3 regions of the Pseudoalteromonas sp. MMG033 genome follow, and region 1 is predicted to be linked to each of the others. Evidence: predicted binding sites of a transcription regulator. Region 1 holds the regulator's gene; each other region holds the start of a gene.
What was found. The regulator sigma-54, encoded in region 1, starts transcription at its own class of promoters, with help from an activator protein. The targets are predictions, from matches to a motif close to GTTGGCACGNNNNTNGNNT.

Region 1 (6,901 bases):
TTGGTACCCCTTTTTGACGCAAACAGAACAGGCATCACGGCAAGAGCAGGAAACAATCGCTCAGCCCGACTACGTTGCGATTGATTTAAAACAGACCTCATTTGCTGAAAATGGACAACTGAGTTATCAAATTACGGCACAGAGAATGGAGTTATATCAAGAGCTGGGGTTTAGCCACTTTGAATTACCCATTTTTGTTTTACATAACGGGCAACACAACTGGCAGCTCACTGCCAACGAGGCCACCTTGTATGAAAACGACACGCTGATTTTAGAAGGCAACGTAAAAGCGACGAACTTGAACGACAATGCCATGATCACAGAGATAGACGCAGATAATCTTCGACTTGAAATCAGTAATCGAATAATGCGTTCAGAGCAACCAGTGATCATTACTGGCCCGAGCTTAACCATTACCGGTAAAGGGCTAATCGCCGATCTCAATATTGAGGTCATTGAACTCATTAACCACACTGAAACGATTTATGATAAGCAATAAATTAAGTGCAACCCTACTATTTACATGTGCTATCGCACTTTTGCCACAAAGTGCCCTTGCCAACAACACGCCTGAGCAGGTGATCATCAGTTCAGGTAAGCAGCAAGCGCAATTACAAACAAATATAGGGGTTTTTGAAGAAAACGTTGAGATCATTCATGGCCAACGCAAAATATTCGCAGATCGACTCGAAGTCCACCGCAGAGAAGATTTAGGGGAAAACAAGCAGTTACTGGTTGCAACGGGATCTCCTGCAATTTTCCAAGAGCAGCAGACCGATGGCAGCCTATTAAAAGCCACGGCACAAGAGGTACGCTATGATGTTGCAAATCGCTTGCTCACAATTAAAGGCAATGCCGAAATAAGCCAAGCTGGTCAAAAGATTTCTGCCCAAGAGATCCTCTATGATATGGAAAAACAACTTATTAGCGCGCAAAAGGCAAACGAGGAAGGTAAACGAGTGAGAACTGTTTTACTCCCTGTAGATAAAGAGCAAGATGGTAACAAGGAGCCACAGTGAGCACACTAAAAGCGACAGCACTGGCTAAGAGTTATAAAGGCAGACAGGTTGTAAAAAATGTTGAACTAAGTGTTGAAGCAGGCAGCATCGTTGGTTTGCTCGGTCCAAATGGCGCAGGTAAAACCACTACTTTTTATATGATTGTTGGCCTAGTACCAAGTGACAAGGGCAGTATTCATATTGATTCACAAGACATTACTTTGCTACCGATGCACAGCCGAGCTCGGTTGGGTATTGGATATTTACCACAAGAATCTTCGATATTTAGAAAGCTAACCGTTTATGACAATTTAATGGCGATCCTTGAAACCAGAAAAGACCTCAATAAAGCCCAACGAGAAGCAGTATTAAACGATTTACTTGATGAATTTAATATTCAGCATATTCGCTCAAGTTTAGGAATGGCACTGTCTGGTGGTGAGCGTCGCCGCGTCGAAATTGCTCGCGCTTTAGCCGCAAATCCTAAATTTATTCTTTTAGATGAGCCTTTTGCTGGCGTTGATCCGATTTCAGTGTTAGATATAAAGAAAATTATTGAGCATTTAAAAAACCGTGGGATCGGCGTATTGATCACAGATCATAATGTTCGCGAAACTTTGGATGTATGTGAAAAGGCATATATTGTTTCCCATGGTGAATTAATTGCGTCAGGCACACCTGAACATGTTTTAGCGGATCAAACCGTCCGAGATGTCTACTTAGGCGAGCAATTCAGGCTATAGTTAAGAATAAGCGTAACAACGAAAAGGATTGTTAGAGATACATGAGGCAATCGCTACAGCTGCGCATGGGGCAGCAATTAACAATGACACCACAACTGCAGCAAGCAATTCGCCTGCTGCAGCTGAGCACATTAGACCTCCAGCAAGAAATTCAAGAAGCGCTGGATAGCAATCCTTTATTGGAAGTAGAAGAAAACGAACAAGAGTCTTTTGATAACAGTCTAGATAAAACCCATGAACAAGCTCAGACCACAGAGAAAGCAGAGTCTAGCGTTGATGATACTGCTGAAACACAGCTGAGTGACTACGAGCAAGACACAGATACGGCGCTCAATAAAGAAACGCTCAGCGATGAGATGGCGATGGATGTCACGTGGGATGAATATATCAGTGCTGCACCAGTCAGCTCGTCTGGCCCAATGCCTGAGGATGAAAGCGTTTATCAAGGTCAAACCACTGAAAGTCTTCAAGAATATCTGATGTGGCAACTAGAGCTCACTCCATTTAGCGCAACAGATAGACTTATTGCGCTGTCAATTGTTGAGGGCGTCGATGACTCAGGGATCCTAACCGTATCTTGTGAGGATATTGTCGATAGCTTAAATAAAGATAATGACCAAGAGCCGGTTGAATTAGATGAGGTTGAAGCCGTCTTAAAACGTATTCAATTATTTGACCCTGTTGGTATTGCGGCACGCAGTCTGCAGGAATGCTTAATTGTTCAACTAAATCAATTTGCCATAGATACACCTTGGCTCGAACAAACAAAACATGTCATTGAAGAGCACATAGACCTATTAGCAAATCGTGATTATCGTACTATCATGAAGAAAACGAAGCTCAAAGAAGGCGAGCTCAAAGAAGTGATGACGCTAATCCACAGCTTGAACCCCAAGCCAGCTGCAAGTATCGTTCAAGAAGAAGCTGATTATGTGATCCCCGATGTCTCGGTCAAAAAGATAAAAGGACGTTGGGTTGTTGAACTCAATCCTGACTCAATGCCCAAAATAAGAGTTAATGATCATTATGCTGCAATGTCACGCTCAGTTAAATCAAGCAGTGACAGCCAATTTATTCGCTCGCATTTGCAAGAGGCGAAATGGTTTATTAAAAGTTTAGAAAGCAGAAATGAAACTTTATTGAAAGTTACCAATTGCATTGTTCAACAACAACAGGCATTCTTTGAACATGGCCCTGAGGCAATGAGACCTATGGTTCTCAATGATGTTGCTGAAATGGTTGATATGCACGAGTCGACAATATCTCGGGTAACAACACAAAAATTTATGCACACGCCTCGCGGCATTTATGAATTGAAATACTTCTTCTCGAGCCATGTTAGTACCGAGAACGGTGGGGAATGCTCTTCAACAGCAATTAGAGCACTCATCAAAAAGCTAATTGCTGCAGAAAACTCAGCTAAGCCTTTAAGTGATAGCAAAATTGCAGATGTATTAGCTGACCAAGGTATTAAGGTGGCAAGACGTACTATTGCCAAATACCGAGAGTCTTTGGCTATTCCACCGTCTAATCAGCGTAAAAGCTTGATTTAGGCGTAACAAAAGAAGGAAAAATGCTTATGCAACTAAATTTAACTGGTCGCCATGTAGAAATTACCGATTCATTAAGAGACTACGTAACAAGTAAGTTTGCGAAGCTAGAAAGGCATTTTGATCACATCAACAACGTTCATGTAATCCTAGATGTCGAGAAACTCATTCAAAAAGCCGAAGCCACATTACATGTAAATGGCGGCGAGCTATTCGCTTCAACAGAACACAAAGACATGTATGCAGCTATCGATGGTTTAATCGATAAGCTAGATAGGCAAGTCATTAAACATAAAGAGAAGCTAACTCGACATTAACCATGAAACTTAGCACACTGATCCCTGAGGACTGCAGCAAGGCTGCGGTCCTTTTTAATAGTAAAAAAAGAATACTCCAATACATCAGTGAATTGGCACAAGAAAAAATTCCAAATGCCAATCAGCATGATATTCTCGAGGCACTGTTAAATCGCGAAAAGCTAGGCAGTACAGGTATTGGAAAAGGTATCGCTATTCCACACGGGCGATTGGCGGGATTAGATAATATCATTGCCATCTTGCTTGTAAATCAACAGCCTATTCCATTTGATGCTGTTGACGACCGCAATGTAGATATTTTTGTTGCGCTCATCGTACCAGAAGGTGAAAATAAGCAACATTTAGAGACCTTAGCTAGTATCGCTGGTAAACTAAATGATAAGCATTTTTGCAAGAGACTTAGACAAGCAAGTAACGATCATGAGCTTTACCAAGTCCTTGTTGAGTTTGATAAATAATAGGAACAAATCGTGGAGCTCATAATTATCAGTGGCCGCTCTGGCTCAGGTAAATCCGTCGCATTAAGAGTATTGGAAGACTTAGGCTATTACTGCGCTGATAATATCCCTGTAAACTTACTACCTGCTTTAGTACGCAGTGTTTCAGACAGCTATAATAAAATTGCTGTCAGCATTGATGTGAGAAACTTACCAAAAGAACAGCAGGAGTTTCATGATATTTTAGAGTACTTGCCAGGCTTTGCTAAACCAAAAGTATTTTACCTTGATTGCGATGACCAAACACTAATCAAACGTTTTTCAGAAACACGGCGATTGCATCCGCTGTCACTCAATGACTTACCGCTAGACTTGGCAATAAAACAAGAAAGAACTTTATTAGATGTCTTGATACGTCGTGCTGATATCACCATAGATACAACCGACTTGAGTGTCCACCAATTGGCTGAAAGCGTTCGAGAGAAAATCTTAGGCCAAAAAGATAAACAACTCATCATCACATTTGAATCATTTGGCTTTAAACATGGTATTCCTAAAGAAGCAGATTACGTATTTGACGCGCGGTTTTTACCAAACCCGCACTGGGAACCTGAATTAAAACCTCTAACAGGCTTAGACCAACCGGTTATCGATTACTTATCGAGTCACAGCATAGTACAAAAGTTTGTGTGGCAGATACAAACCTTTATGCAAACTTGGCTGCCACACTTGGAGCGTAATAATCGCAGCTATTTGACTATCGCCATTGGTTGTACCGGTGGCCAGCACCGCTCAGTATATTTAGCGCAAACACTTGGTGAACGCTTTCAAAGAACACACTCTAACGTCAAAATTCGCCACCGAGAACAAGAGTAATGCAACAGCAATACCAAGGGGTTTTTCTAATAAAGAACAAGTTGGGTTTGCATGCTCGAGCAGCCACTATATTGGCGCAACTCTCAACCCAATTTGATGCAGAAATAACGCTTTATCAAGGTGATAAAAGCGCTCCGGGAGACAGCGTGTTAGCATTGCTGCTGTTAGAGAGCAGCCAAGGCAAAGAAGTCAAAGTGAGTTGTACAGGCCCTGATGCAAAGAATGCCTTAATCGCTATTGGTGACCTTATTGAAGACAAGTTTCATGAAACGGAGTAACTTAGTTTTTATTTAATCTCTTTCGTAAGATAACTTACTACTTCTGTACTTGTCATAATACTGCAATAGCGTATTTTTATTTTAAGCAGCTATAATCAAATATTATTTTATCTATTACAATATGATAAGTCACATTGATAATGTGTTTAGTGCATATATCTTAGCTCGAATTTATGAGCTTTATTCTGTAAATAACAGCTTAAAGAGCAATTTTCGTGCTACAAAAAAATGCGATTAAATTATTAAAATGACTATTCAAAACATATAATTGCCTTTTCTTAATCTAAAATTTGGAAGCCTATGCCTGACGTTTTTGAGCAAGACTATACACTGGAACAATTACAACAAGTAACCAAAGCAATAAACAGTGGGCAGTTTGTTCAAGTAAGACAGACATTAGCTGAGATACCTCCGTGCGATACCGCACTGTTACTTGAGTCTTCCCCTCATAAAATAAGAACTACACTTTGGCAATTGGTCGATCCAGATATCCAAGGTGATGTGCTTGAAGAACTCTCTGAAGATGTTCGCTTAAGCATCATTGCCAAAATGGAGCCCGAGTTAATCGCCGCTGCGACTGAGGATATGGACGATGACGACTTAGGTGAGGTACTCAGAAGTTTACCTGTGCCTGTCTACCAAGATGTTATCAGTGCCATGGACAGCCAAGATAGAGCACGGGCCACGCTTGCTTTATCTTATAATGAAGACTCTGCAGGGGCATTAATGAATGGCGACACCATCACCATTCGTCCCGATGTCAGTCTCGATGTGGTGTTAAGATATTTACGTCTTAAAGAAGAGCTTCCGCAAGGTACAGACGACCTCTATGTCGTAGATAAAGAAAACCGCTTTTTAGGATCTTTGCCTATTGGGATCTTATTAACTAACCCCCCTGATAAACTTGTTCAAGAGCTGATGAATGAAGACAGGGAAACGATTCCAGTCGGCATGCCGGAAAGCGAAGTAGCCCAGCTTTTTGAGCGACATAACTGGATATCAGCCCCTGTAGTTGACGATCAAACGCAACTACTGGGGCGTATAACCATTGATGATATTGTTGATGTGATCAGAGAAGACGCTGAGCATAGTCTAATGAGTATGGCAGGTCTTGAGGATGAAGAAGATACCTTCGCACCTGTCATGAAAAGTAGCCGAAGACGTTCAATTTGGCTTGGGATCAACCTACTCACCGCCCTACTCGCCGCCTTTGTCGCAAGCTTTTTCGAAAGCACACTAGATATCCTCCCCATTTTAGCGGTCCTCAATGGCATTGTGCCTAGCATGGGAGGCGTCGCAGGCAGCCAGACATTAACCTTGGTTATCAGGGGTATTGCCCTTGGGCATGTCAATCAAACCAACCAAAAATTCTTACTCGGTAAAGAACTTGCGATTGGCGCACTCAATGGCGTTCTTTGGTCTCTATTAATAGCTGGTGTTGTAGCAGTTTGGCAGTGGGACTTTAAACTTGGCGCAGTTATCGCATTTGCCATGTTCATGAACTTGGTTGCAGCAGGCATAGCAGGGGCAAGCATACCTTTGATCCTAAAGCGTATGAAAATAGATCCAGCACTTGCTGGTAGCGTAGTCCTCACAACCGTAACAGATATTGTTGGTATTTTCGCGTTTTTAGGTACTGCCACTTGGTTTTTACTCTGAGCCTAGCTCAGAGTAAACAAATTAATCAGCTCTATTGACCAGC
Region 2 (6,901 bases), on a different replicon from region 1:
TTTAGTCTAGTTTATGTTGATATGGTAACGGTGTATTCTTTTGTCGCTACCATGATTTGGTTTACCTGCGGGGTTATAACGTGCTTTGCCATCAAGTGGGTGCCGACATGTGCGCAGGCACCCACTAAGTCGGCACTGAACTAGGTTATAAGTATTTGAGTAGCGGACTGTGATGGGTTCGCTTAATGGCCAAGTAATGTTTGCAAGGCACGTATAAAGCCAAGGTGATCCCAAGCCACGCAATATAAGCAAGTATTAAACTGGGTTCATAGCGACTTGGCCACTCCTCTGGTGTGCTGAAAAAGTGTATTGTTTGCCCATATGCTAGCCAGCTATAAGCTTGCGCGCTGAGGTTTATCGCAGGAATGTGTAGCAGGTAATAAAATAGCGGAACGCCGCCTAAAATTTTAAACCCATCTAATAAGGTCAGGTTAAAGCCGCGATTTTGTAAATACTCTAAACTGGCCAAAATCAGCAAACCCGGGCCTAAAGTCATTAACAGATAAACGAGCGACGGTGGATATTTGCTGTTATTCAGTAAAGACATGACAGACTCTGCGAAAGACGCTTCAGGTGTAAATAAATTCGGTTCCCCATAAATATTGCCCAATTTGAGCAACACAAATAGTACTACAGCGAAAGTGCCAAACAGTGCAAAGACCTTATATCTATATTGCGCACTGAGCTGAAACAAATATCCGCAGCAGTACCCTAAAGACATGACTGCAAACCAAGGGATCAAGGGGTAAAGGGCAAGTACGTCAACTTGCGTCGAAAAGGTCAATGTCGTCGGGCTATGTAAAATATGCCAGAGCCACGCAAAGTCTTGGCCAAACCAGTTTAAGATGGCTTGATCTGGCAAGGTATTATGTGCACCGATCACCACAATTGACACAATGCAGATCCATGTTAGAGGCACGTAAATCAGTGCAGCCAAAATAATCATTGACCAGCCAATGGCCCAGATCACTTGTAAAAACACCACGTCATACCCAAACTGCCAACTAAAGTTAATCACGGTAAGCTCTAAAAAAATCAACCAAAGCCCTCGGCTGAGCAGATAGTTACGTACTTTTGCAGTTGAACGCACTTTGTCTGCATATAAGTAAGCGCCTATGCCAGTTAAAAATATAAACAAAGGGGCGCAAAAGTGGGTTACCCAGCGGGTTAAAAACCATGCCAGTGTCGTCTGATCAAGATCTGTGGGTGAAAAGGGGGTTTCTGCCCAGTAGCGCCGAGTATGATCCAGCGCCATGAGCACAATAATAAAGCCTCTCAGAATATCAAGAGAGTAGAGACGGTCAGTTTTAGCCACGGTTTATTCTTTTGTGAATTTAATGTTAATTAAAATCTAGTTGTAAAATAAGACTATGGCCAGTTGCTTGATAAAAAACATATATTTTTTCTAGATATGCGCAATTTGCTCACGAAAAGCAGCGACGGATTTGCCAAAATGCCGTTTAAACTGTTTTGCCAGTGCTTGCGGGTCTTGGTAGCCCACGCTCTGGGCAATATCCCCAAAGTGTTTATTTGAATAGACAAGTAGCTCTTTGGTTTTCTCCAACCTAAGTAAGCGAATATAGTCAAATGGTGTCATGCCGACCGAGGACTTAAAGCGTCGAATGAGCGTACGCTCAGACATACATGCTAACTCAGCGAGTGCCTTGAGGGTGAATTGCGCACTGAGCTGTTTTTTTACATGACATTGTATTAATTGCACAGCACTGTCTTGATGCGCATCTAGGGCGCTACTCATCATAAAGGCAGTTTGGCGAAGCTGTGGTTCAGGTATAGCAAGCCAACTCATGACTTTTTTAGCCGTATCTGCGCCGACTTGTTGTTTTATAAGCGCCAGCATAACGTACATGTAACTATGAGCGGCGCCAGCGGTATATAGCTTTTGGTCGCAAAGATAAATGGGCGAAGTGTCTAGTTCTAAATGTGGGAAGTGACGGTTAAAAAAAGCTTCTAGCCACCAGCTTGCGGTGATCCGCTGTTTGTCTAATAGACCTAGCGCTGCGGCATAGGCAACGCCACAGCAACCAGCAATCAGTGTGGGCGAGGTAAGGGGCTTTAATTTTTCACTTAGCAGCGGGGCATAACTATTTAGCTTTTGGCACTCCTGCCAAAGGCGTTTGTCGCCTTGGTATTGACTACCAATGATGATCAACACATCAAAGTATTGTAAGTCCTTGAGTTGACAGTCAACCTTAAACGACAAGCCTTGGCTGCTGACAACGCTTTGGTCATTTAAAGAGACAATTTGCCATTGATAAAATTGGGTCTGCATTACCTGATTAGCAACATTTAAAACATCAATGATCCCTGTTAACGCGCTTGCCATCACACCTTGTTGACATAATATTGCAACTTTCATGTCGCTTTCACCCTGTATCTTGTCATTAGTGACACTTTAGAGGGCTGTAGCGCTACTGTAAAGTGGTTGCACATTCATTGAGTAAGGAAATTTGTATGTGGATCCAGTTCCCCATTATCGCTTTGGTACTTTTATTTTTATGGTTATGGCTTGCAACGGCCTGCTTACGCATAAAGGCAGTCCGGCGCGGTGAATTATCACTGCAAGCGGTCAATTTTGTGCTTAAAGATCAGATGGCTGAACGTACTCGGCTATATGGCAATAGCTATGATAACCAGTATCAGCAGCCTGTTTTGTTCATCTGTCTATTAGCGCTGTTACATATTGAATCTGTGGCAGGCACAGGCTGGTATCTTCTTGCGTTCATATTTGTTGCAGCGCGTTATTGGCACTGCTATGAGCATATTCGTTCAACCAATATAAAGAGGCGAACAATGGCATTTGCACTTTCAAGTCTTAGTTTGTTTGGCGGGTGGCTCGCTTGGTTTGCAAGTATGACTTTCACAGTGTAAATACCTAGCTTGAAAACTAAAAAAGCAAGGCTGTGCCTTGCTTTGGTTGGTATCATAGTTTGCCACAAATTAACTGTTGTGGCTCAGCGAGAGTACTTTAATGGCTTGGGTTACTTTAACCATTCAATCATATTGGTCATCAAGGCTTGCGTTGCCACTAAACCATCTGATCCACCGACGTCACATAGCCCTAAACCACACCCATCAAAATGATGCTCGGCTTTTTCTAGTAAGTGCAGCTCGCTGCCGTCGCGGCATTGAACTTGAGCATATTGCTTGTCAAACACCAGCGTATTTACTTGCGCTGGGCCTGAAGCTATATTGCCTGCTAGTGCATTACATAGTCTCAATGACTGACTTGGCGATACTATTGTGTCAGCCATACCGTGGCTGATAAACATCTCTGGTGCTTGAGTCGGCGCCTGTTCAATGGCTTGTAGCAAGCTATTGTTTACCACCACTGGCTCATTACCCGTCAAATCTTGCCAGTGGGCCTTGCCTGATAAAATGGCGATCATGCGTTCAATGTAACCATGTACATAAGTACCGTCTTGTACTTCTTTTAATTGATGAGCAAAATCGGCAACAGGGAACATGGGAGCGATTTTATCGACTTTATGAGGGAATTGCTGAGATAACCAAACGGCCATATGGCCACCTGCAGATTGTCCCGTAATTCGCACTGATTTGTTGCTGGTGGTGTAGTTTGCATTATTTGCTTGCACCCACAAAAATGCGTCACGAATATCTTGTTTACTGTCCTCAATATTAACTTGGTTACAGGCAGGGCCGGCTTCTCGGTCTTCAACTAAGCGATAATATGGCATATAGACCACAAATCCAGCATCTGTGAACTGTGCTAATTGTGCTTCTGCAGTGCGCGCTGTGCCAAGTCTTTCTAACCAGCCACCACCGTGGATCATCATAATGGGTGTGGCACTATGATTATTGGCATTTTTGTAAACACGCATTTCTAAATGACACGTACCGCGCTCGTTAAAGGTGGTTTTATATGTGGTACGTTGCACAAGAGGGATCTCAGCAAAGTCTTGTGGCTTTGTGGTGATAGGTAAGGTCGCTGTGTAGCCAGGCATCCACGCATCTTGGACAAAGTTTAAATCTTCACTGTTACCATAGCGCTGTGCCTTGTAGTCAAATTCTCTTAAGCAAAACTCAGTGTCTGACTCATTTTTATATTCTATGGCCGTAGTGCATTGTGCGTCCGTGTAATACCAGCTTCTGTGTGCCAGGGCGGTATTTACTTCGTTACATTGACCATCTTGACTGTACAATTTTGGTAATAGGTTTACCGGCGGTTTACTTGCAACCGCTGCAAAGCAATAACTTGCACCAGTGACAATGCTTGTGATGTCTGCAGAACCGCTGTTAAGCATTTCTCTGAGCGCTGCGTCATGGTGTTTAAAGTATCCCATAGACGCTTCCAAGGAAGGGTTGCCATTGGTCGGCTTTCCTTGTAGGTAATGCGCAAGCAGGGCTTGCGGATCTGGAAATATTGATGCATTAGCAATGGCTGAAGCAGAGATAGCAAGACAGCCTATTAGGTTTGATAGGTGTTTCATGGGCGTTCCTTGTTGACATACTGCTAGTAAAGACGTGATTTAAATTCAGATATTTAGAAGATTTTAATGAAGAACCGACTTGTAAATTAAGTTAACATTTTTGGTCGGTTATAATACGCTATATAAATGCATTTATTTGAATAGTATGCGGTATTTCTATGTTTTTGAAATTCATAAAAGTGTCATTTTGGTAATTTTTTTGTACTTTAGGTGTTATTTTTAATTGTTTTTTGTGTTTATATTGAGTACGGATTTTTTGGGTACAAATTAAAACAAAAAGTAAGTAGCGATTTATGAATATAAAAATAACAAAACTCGCATTGGTTGTTGCAGCATCATTGTCTGCCAACGCAATGGCAAATATCGAATATCCGCTGATGCCTGGCGACCCGCTAGTTGATCAGCAATGGCACCTTAAAAATACAGGCCAAGCTGCTTTCTCTGATAGAGGCGGTAAAGCTGGCGAAGATATGAATGTTTCTTTGTCACACGCGATGGGTATCATGGGTACAGGTGTAACCGTTGCCGTTATTGATGGTGGTGTAGAAATTAAGCACCCGGATTTAATTGACAATGCGCGTCCTGGTTCTTGGAACTTTACAACTAATAGCCCTGACTTAGCGCCAGGTAGCCCTACTGATAGACACGGTACTGCTGTAGCCGGTATCGTTGCATCAAGTGCTTTTAATGGCATTGGTGGTCGTGGTGTTGCACCAAGAGCAGGTCTAGTTGGTTTCAACTACATTGTTTCGGGCAACCAAACAATAGCAAATTGGCTTCAGTCTCATGGTATGTACTCTGATGGTTTTGCGAAGCAATCTTTTGATTACCCTCGTGTATTTAACCAAAGTTATGGCCGTACATTGTCTGCGCCAAGAAGCTACGATTATGAAGAGTCTCCTTGGTTACAAACGTTTGATGAAGCACAAGAAGAAGTCACCCGCACAACACATGGTGGCCGCGGTGCAATTTTTGTTAAATCAGCGGGTAATGGCTACGAAAGGCAAACGTTTACAGACAGTGAGCTTGGACGTGGTTACCTATGGTTTGATAACGCCAACCATGGCTTACCACTTCAAAACGTAAACCTTGAACGTGCAGATACAAATTTCTGGAACTTAGTTGCTTCAGCATACAATGCAGATGGTGAGCTTTCATCATATTCGACAGTCGGTTCTAGTGTGTTTGTTTCTGCACCTGGTGGCCAGTATGGTACGTCTTCACCAGCGATCATCACGACAGATGTATCTGGTTGTGCGGCAGGTTATAACCCGCTTTGGCTTCGCAATGACTTACACGGCGGTCATCCGCTTGATCCAAACTGTGATTACAGTGCAAGATCGAATGGTACTTCGGCGGCAGCGCCAAACGTAGCTGGTGCAATTGCAGTGATCATGTCTGCAAACCCTGCGCTTTCATGGTTGGATGTAAGAAATATTCTTGCGACAACTTCACGTCGTATCGATGCGGATCACCCAGGTGTTGCATTGTCATTCAAAGACTCGGAAGGTAAGCAGGTAAGCTACCAAGCAATTGATAAGTGGCAGACAAATGCTGCGGGTTATCAGTTCCATAACTTCTTTGGATTTGGCGCTGTTGATGTCGACGCTGCTGTTAATCTAGCGCGTTTCTACGACAAAAACTTAGGTGAGTTTGTTAAGACTGATCGAGTGTTAGTAACAGCTGATGCAGAAATTCCGGATGGTCACTTAAGTGGTGCACAAAGCACATTTAATAACGACCAAGAGTTAACTGTGGATGCGGTTCAAATTCGAGTGAATATTGACCACACAAGTACACGTGACTTAGCGATTGAACTGATTTCTCCTTCTGGTACTCGCAGTGTTGTCATGACACCAAGAACAGGTACTATTTTGGGTAACAGTGGCATGCAAAATACTCAAATGCTAACTCACCATTTCTATGGAGAGCAAGCGAAGGGTGAATGGACTTTACGTGTTATTGATACCGCTTCTGAAGATGAAGCATACATTTTTGATCCGCGTACGTCTGGTGAGCCGAACGTGAATATGGTGCACCGTAACAATACAGAAAACGGTGTTCTTAAATCTTGGGATATTCGCTTTTTTGGACGTAAATAAGGAGTCGTAAAATGAAATCTAAATTAATCCCTTTACTCGCTATGGTTGGCAGTTTATACGCAGTACAAGCGAGCGCCCAAACAGTTCATGAAGCGACGCCAGTCACCAGCGATTCTGGTGTGACTGTAAACGTCAACGGCAAAGACTACGTACTTGTTGCTGCAAAGAGTGATAAAGAATTGGTGACAGGTGCAGCACTTGTCGATATCAAAACTGATGAGACGATCGTATTAACAGGTGAGCTGGTTGTTGAGCTTGAATCTTTAATCGATGCGCAAGATTTTGCACAAGCAAATCAGCTAAACCTGATTTATGTTCGTGGCAATCGCG
Region 3 (6,901 bases), 2.0 Mb from region 1:
AGCTATGAGGTGCTTTTCAAAGAAACTTTTTAACAAATTAAGTTAAAAAATAGATAATAATGCGTGATTTAGTGTATAAAATTAAAGGATAAGCTGCGCTTAGACAGAAGCCTTTGACATGACGTCTGCTCAAACAAAAAGAAAAACGACCGAACACAAGCCCACGTTGGCAAAGCAAAATTATGCACCTCGAGTAATCGGTGGCGTGCTTATGGCGGTGATGTTAGTAGGGGCGCTGTATGCCAGTCTAACACCAACCTATATTGTTTTTATCATTTTAAATTGCCTGATCTGGCCTCACTTAGCCCGCTTTCACAGTCGAGTAGTATCCGATGAAAAAGCCGCAGAATATACCAATTTGCACCTTGATGCGTTGTTTTATGGCACTTGGTTTGCCGCGGTGGGCTTTCAGGTTTGGGTGGTGTTTGCGCTGTTAATTGTCAACTCTCTCAATAGTTTAATATTAGGTGGGATCAAGCGGTTTTACAGCTGTAGCGTCAGTTTAATAGTCGGTGGCATATCAGGTGGGCTTTTATTGGGGTTTGATTTTGTTGAGCAGTCACCGCTTATAACTCAAGTCGTTGCGGCTTCAAGTATTTATTTATATTGCTGTAACGTGGGGTTTTTTAATCGAAAGTATTCAGGCCAGTTAAGACGTTCTCGCGATAAAATGCGTAAGCAAAATCAAGCATTAATAGAAGCAAAAAATAAGGCAGAGCAGGGGTCTCGTGCTAAAAGTGAGTTTTTAGCCAATATGAGTCATGAGATACGAACGCCAATGAATGGCATTTTGGGGACATTGCAGTTGCTAGAGCAAGATAACCTCGATAAAGAGTCTAAGCACCTAGTTTCAAAGGCTATGTATTCTGCAAAGTCTTTACTGACCGTTATTAACGATATATTAGATTTTTCGAAAATAGAGGCACATAAGTTGGAGTTAGAAGTGGCGCCTTTTTCGATATTAGAAACCGTAGAGTCAGTAGTCGCGGATTTAAAAAGTGCAACGCATGAGAAGTCGATCACTGTTGAAACAGACATTGAGAAGAGCTGTCATCCAATCTGGCTAGGTGACTCAGTGCGGGTTCGGCAAATTTTGCTTAATTTAGTGTCAAATGCTGTCAAGTTTACCCATGCTGGTGGTATTCAAATTGAAGTGAAAACGCTGCAGTATCAAGGACGCAACGGGCTATCTATTGTGGTGATAGATACGGGGATCGGTATGAACCAAGAGACGCAAAAGTCTATTTTCAACCGCTTTAAGCAAGCAGACTCGTCTACAACTCGAAAATATGGTGGAACGGGACTGGGTTTGGCGATTACTTCGAGTCTCGTCGATTTGATGAAAGGAGAGATCGACATTGCCAGCGAGGAAGGTAAAGGCACACAAATCGCGGTGACTTTGCCCTTGGCACAAGCTGATCCTGCTAAGGTAGGCACAAAGCCTGACAAAGATACGCTACCTGATTTCTCAAGCATTAAAGTGTTAATTGCGGAAGATAATAAAGTAAATCAACTCGTCATTGAAAAGATGTTGGAAAAAACAGGGGCGCAAGTCGATTTGGTTGAAAATGGCCGCTTAGCAGTACAGGCATTTGAAAAAGCGCACTATGATATTGTGCTGATGGATATTCAAATGCCCGAAATGGATGGGCTGGAAGCCTTTGCGCTAATTCATAAAGTAAACTCAAACGTACCCATTATAGCGCTAACCGCCAATGTAATGCCCCAAGATATTGCACATTATAAGGCATTGGGGTTTGCCGATCACATAGGTAAGCCAGTCGCGATGCATTCAATGTTCAAGGCGATTAATCGCCTGATTTGAATATTGGCTGTGAGGTCGATGATGTTGCTCGATGATATTTTAGGTGAGTCTTTAGCAATGAAAATGCAGGAGGCATGATGGTCATGCCTCCTAAGCAAATTGGAGTTAGTTGATTACCCAAGTTTGTGTTTGTTGACTGGCATCTACTTCCCAGTTGTATACCAAAGGCTCTTTCGATGTGCTGTAGAACCATATTTCTGCTTTGAGCTTCTGATCTGCATGCGGTAGCTGTATTTGTGTTGTAAAACCATTGCTGTCCAGCGGTGCTCTTAAGAAGCAGTTATCAGCGTTTGTGATACTTTCACCTTGCTTACAGATATTGATGAAAGCGCGCTCACTGACCACGTTGTCGCTTAAGGTTACCTCGACCGCCACGTTGCTTCTGAAATCAAATGCCACGTCAACATCCATACTATCCATACCTTCACCTTGAGGTTGTGCCGCTACTGTATCGCCTGTATCAGTCGTATCTTGCTCTACCGTTGTTGGCGTACTTGTACTGGTTGTCGCTGGCGCTGCTGCAGTAATGTTGCTTGAAGTTGCTGCGCTTGAATTACTTTGCCCTTCCGAGCCACCAGAACCGCCGCCACATGCTGTAAGTGCTAATGTCATTAGAGTGATAATTAACTTGTTCATGGTCTGCTCCTAGTTCTGTGATGCGCTGCTGATAGTGTATTGGTAGTTTGCGACAGGGTTTTCGAACCAAGTCACGTTATTTTGGCCTGCTGATGATGCGAACTCTGCAAATTGAGGGTATGCAATGGACATATCAACTCTTTCTTTAGGGTGTTGCCAATCGGTATCGATGATCAGTGCCCACGGTAAACCAGTACCCGTTTGGAAGTATCCATTTGTCGATGACGTATCGTCACCTTGGTCTAGGTAGCTGCTGTCAAAGGCTTCTGTTGGTGTCTGGTTTTTCAAATGCACTTCCCATCCGCGACCGTTATTGCTATCTACATATGGGCCGTGATAATGACCATTGACTGCGAAAATGAATGGGTCGAGCTTGTCCAAAGTTGCTACGCTAGCACTGTAAGTTGTGGACAATGGCAGCGTTAGTTCGAATGGAATTGGCGCGCGTTGAATATCACTACAGCCTTCTTCTGTCCGGAAGAATTTGCAGCCTTCTTGTGTCGGTACCATCTCTCTAGTGTTTGCAAAAATAACGGCAATGGCTTCGTTTCTATTTGCTTCAAGCGGACTGTTTTGCGCCTCAACGCCATCGATAGTCAACTTAATTTGTGACTCATTAACATGGTTGCGTGCTATGTCTTTAAAGCGCAGCGCAAATGCATTGTGATAGCCTGCACCAACGGCAACTAAAGCGCCTTCTACTTTATATTGCACGATTTGGTTACCAATTTGGCCAGTTGTTGCTCTGTATCTCACGACCACATCGTTGAAATCATAATCGCCTTTTTGCGGCCATAAGTCTTCAAATGCGGCCGTTTGCCAAGCCGTTGAAGACTCAATTAAGCTACTTGCAACCACTGAAACCGAAATATCTTCAACTTCGCCATTGTCTACGCCCCCTGTTGGCGCGATATCTTGGTTGTTAGACACCCTAAAGCGGGCCCATGTATTACCTTCTAAAGCATCTACAGGCACAGGAATTAACACGCGGTTTTCGCCTGCTACGCCTGACAACTCGCTAATAATGCGCTCGGAAGATTGAAATTCACCATCTTGATTCCAGTCTACCCATGCGTTGACGTAGCCGTTGGTAGACAATGTAAATGAGATGAGGGCGTCATAACCAGTTTCTATGCTTGTGACGAAACTAACGCCATCGTCATCATCTTGCGCTTTTGGCAAGTGCTCTGCACTAACACCATCGCCGAAGTAAAGGTCACCTGCGACATGACGGGCACCATTTTCAGCTAAAGAAGTGCCGTAGCTCTCTGGCGCATCACCATAGTCCATGGTTGGATCTTCACTTTCATCAATAATAGGGGCTGTTGCACAGCGTGCGCCGTCATTGGAGCCAGAGCTTGGGCCATATGCAAAAAGCTGTGTATCAGCAGGGTCTTCAATATTTACTTGATAGATATGACCGTCTTGATTTCGGCTGATGTAAAAGTTGTTATCGACATCAAAATATACGGCGCCAAAGGTGCCTGATTGGCCAACGTTGCCAAGGACAGTGCTGGCGCCAGTTGTTGTATTGATACGGTGCAAATTACCGTTGCTATCAACACTGTATGCCATGCCAGCTTCACCGTTAGGTGCAAATGCCATATCGAAAATATTTAAATTAAGGTCACCACCATTAATGACACGTGTTGCTTGTAAATAATCATTGCTTGATTCGTCAAGGGATACGCGATACAAGCCATAAGAACTCCCTTTTTTGTAGACATAATAAGCGTTTTCGTGGATTGCTACATCGCCGACGTAAAAGTTGGTGTCTGGAAAGCCAACTGTGGTTAGAGGCTCTAATGTGTAGTCGTTACCGACGCGGCCAATATCTTTACGGCTGTAATCCCAACCATAAAGATAACGGTCATGGAGGTTAAAACCAAACCCGTTAAGCTTGTTATTGGTGCCAACGTTGGGTGCAAATTCGGTGTACGCACCGGATACTAAATTAACGCCGTAAATAGCGGCTGTGTTTCCTTGCACTAAAAATGCCTTAGAAGGGCAAGTATCGAAAGGTGCTGCGTTGACGCCCGCAGACAAAAGGCACAAGCTCAATAGTTTGTATTTCATGACTTTCTCCAAGATGCAATTTTGCTGGTTTAACTGTTTGCAATCCTGATGCCAAAAATAAACTATTGAATTGTATGTGTTTTTTATGATTCATTTTTGCATTATCGCAAAATGCAAAGCATTTTTAAATCGATACTCTCATTTTAAAAATGAATTGGTGTGGCGTGAGCTAATTAAAAAAGGGAGTAGTTTTGCGAGATAAAAATGTAATGAAGTGAGAGTAAACTGTTCATTAACACACTTTTTTTGGAAGCGAGTCAAACTAGCGTGTGCTGTTTGTTCCAATTTTTGATAGTTAAATAGCCTTCAATGATATTATGAAGGCTATTAAGTGGAGTGGTTTAGTGCACTTTTTTAGCTTGTTTACGCCTTTGGATGAGCAATAAAGCAAACAAGTATAAGTTTAAGAAGCCGAGTGAGCCTCCGCTACTGCTGCCATTATCCGTTGGGGTGGGTTTACTTACTGCTACTTCAGGTGCACTGACTTTGATATCTATGTGCTCTGAGCTTGCAAGGCCAAAGGTATCGGTTACGATGAGCGAAAATGAGAGAGTTTCATTTTGCGTTACATTGGGCGCAGTAAACTCCAAGTTTTGCGCATTTTGTGGCAGTGTTATTTCTGTGCCTGAAGTTTGCGACCACTGGTAGGTTAAACTGTCATTCTCGGGATCAGAGAATTCTGAGGTGATGAGTACTTTTTCGCCTTGCTTTACCTCGAGCATGTCACTTGATAGAGCAACAATAGGCGCATTGTTTTTTGCAATGTTGACTGTTACTACAGCGACGCTTGAAGCCTCATATTCATCGGTGACGGTCACTTGATAGATTTTTTTTGTGTCTTCTGCGACTTTGTCGGCTGTCAAAGTGATTGTACTTTCTTGGCCAAGAACCTCCTGAGGTGTGTTTAACTCAATCCAGGTAAAAGTGAGCTTGTCGTCTTCAGGGTCAGACGAATCACTGGCATCTAGTGTGAACTCTAACTCACTGCGAATATCAATTTGGCTTTGTGTCACTTCGGCTATGGGGGTTTGGTTCGTAAAAGTTGTATTAAAATTATGAATTGTTACCTTATCTTCTCCAGCAGAATAGTCGTAGTCTTTGGTGTAAACTATTGCGATTTGATTTTCGCCATCATCCAACTCTATATTGACGCTTTTTAAGCTGTCTTGTAAGCCACTGTCTTTGAGGATCTCTTTGTTATTGTGAAATACCGTGACATGGTCCACATAAAATTCACTTGAGATAAGGTAGTCAAAGCTGACAGCATCAATGTGCGCATCATCAATGACAGCCATCACGTATGACTTTTGTTCAAATCCATCTAGGTTTGGATCATCAGTCTGGTCTGCAATGTCACCACTGACTAATATAGGTTCTCCAGATTCAGTGGTCTCGGTATACCAGTTTGCATCGCCTCCGGTTGACCAATCAATACTGGTTGGTGTTGATAAGTGTTGATTAAAGTTAGAGTTGGTCTCTGATGTTTTATAGTAGGTCAAAAGCTCAGGGAAATAAACGTCAGAGGGTGAGTCCATCTCAACTTCCATAAGATAGCTGCCATAAGCATGCTGATCCTTGGTTAGTACGGTAAACTGACACTCTTGTTCAGACTCTAAGGTTGAATTAGCACATGTTTGCTCAATTAATTCAGCATTTGATAAATTTAAATTTGGGTGTTCAGGATAGTTTGCAATCGCAAAGTTGGTAATACTAATAGGGTAGCTTAAAGTGTTTCTAAATGTGCCAGTAAAGGTAGAAGATGGCTGGTCTAATTTGAATGAATTGAGTGCTTTTTCATCAAACCCGAACTCTAAAGTCTTTCCTAGTCGCCACATTGAAAGGGCCGCTACATCAGCGAAAACACCAGGCTTATTTGGCGCACCACAAGCAACTCCCCAGCTGACAATACCTACTTGAACCCATTCACCTTCTCTTTTAACGACAAGGGGGCCACCGCTATCTCCATGGCAAGGGCTTTTATCTCCTTCAGGTACACCTGCACAGATCATTGACTCGGTGATGTCGCCATCGTGATGGTCTTTATCATTACAAATATCTCGGGGAACATATTGAAGGTCGACTTCATGAAGCTTTTTAGGAACATCTCCTCCATGACTGAGTCGCCCCCAACCTAATACTTTCAGAGTTTCGCCTGTAATAAGGCTTTCTCTAATCTCTTTATCTGCCAATGTGATAGGGCTGATATTTTCAACAGGTCTATCAAGCTCTAAAATTGCCATATCATTATTTTCTTGAGACCCCCAATCATATTCGTCATGCCAAAGGACTTCATGAACTCGGTATGTTTGCCATTGGGATTCATCGGTCAGATCATGCCCTTCAAATTTGACTTTAAAGTCGCTA

Region 2: AC2CZC_RS25800 (S8 family peptidase) is a predicted target of sigma-54. The motif match lies at 4,481-4,499, and genes of this name have one in related genera.
Region 3: AC2CZC_RS13235 (LruC domain-containing protein) is a predicted target of sigma-54. The motif match lies at 4,575-4,593, and genes of this name have one in related genera.

The regions. Positions count from the first base shown of each region.
Region 1 is NZ_CM170070.1:957,388-964,288, forward strand. It holds gene lptC (LPS export ABC transporter periplasmic protein LptC) at 1-499, shown strand, start outside; gene lptA (lipopolysaccharide transport periplasmic protein LptA) at 489-1,019, shown strand; gene lptB (LPS export ABC transporter ATP-binding protein) at 1,016-1,741, shown strand; gene AC2CZC_RS04535 (RNA polymerase factor sigma-54) at 1,783-3,294, shown strand; gene hpf (ribosome hibernation promoting factor) at 3,321-3,608, shown strand; gene ptsN (PTS IIA-like nitrogen regulatory protein PtsN) at 3,611-4,066, shown strand; gene rapZ (RNase adapter RapZ) at 4,079-4,921, shown strand; gene AC2CZC_RS04555 (HPr family phosphocarrier protein) at 4,921-5,199, shown strand; gene mgtE (magnesium transporter) at 5,500-6,858, shown strand; gene pmbA (metalloprotease PmbA) at 6,890-6,901, opposite strand, start outside.
Region 2 is NZ_JBXVAL010000002.1:1,104,603-1,111,503, reverse strand. It holds gene AC2CZC_RS25825 (hypothetical protein) at 1-144, shown strand, start outside; gene AC2CZC_RS25820 (acetyltransferase domain-containing protein) at 146-1,315, opposite strand; gene AC2CZC_RS25815 (GlxA family transcriptional regulator) at 1,406-2,377, opposite strand; gene AC2CZC_RS25810 (MAPEG family protein) at 2,473-2,889, shown strand; gene AC2CZC_RS25805 (alpha/beta hydrolase) at 3,000-4,469, opposite strand; gene AC2CZC_RS25800 (S8 family peptidase) at 4,763-6,571, shown strand; gene AC2CZC_RS25795 (hypothetical protein) at 6,583-6,901, shown strand, end outside.
Region 3 is NZ_CM170070.1:3,003,953-3,010,853, forward strand. It holds gene AC2CZC_RS13225 (ATP-binding protein) at 119-1,825, shown strand; gene AC2CZC_RS13230 (hypothetical protein) at 1,931-2,461, opposite strand; gene AC2CZC_RS13235 (LruC domain-containing protein) at 2,471-4,537, opposite strand; gene AC2CZC_RS13240 (serine protease) at 4,879-6,901, opposite strand, start outside.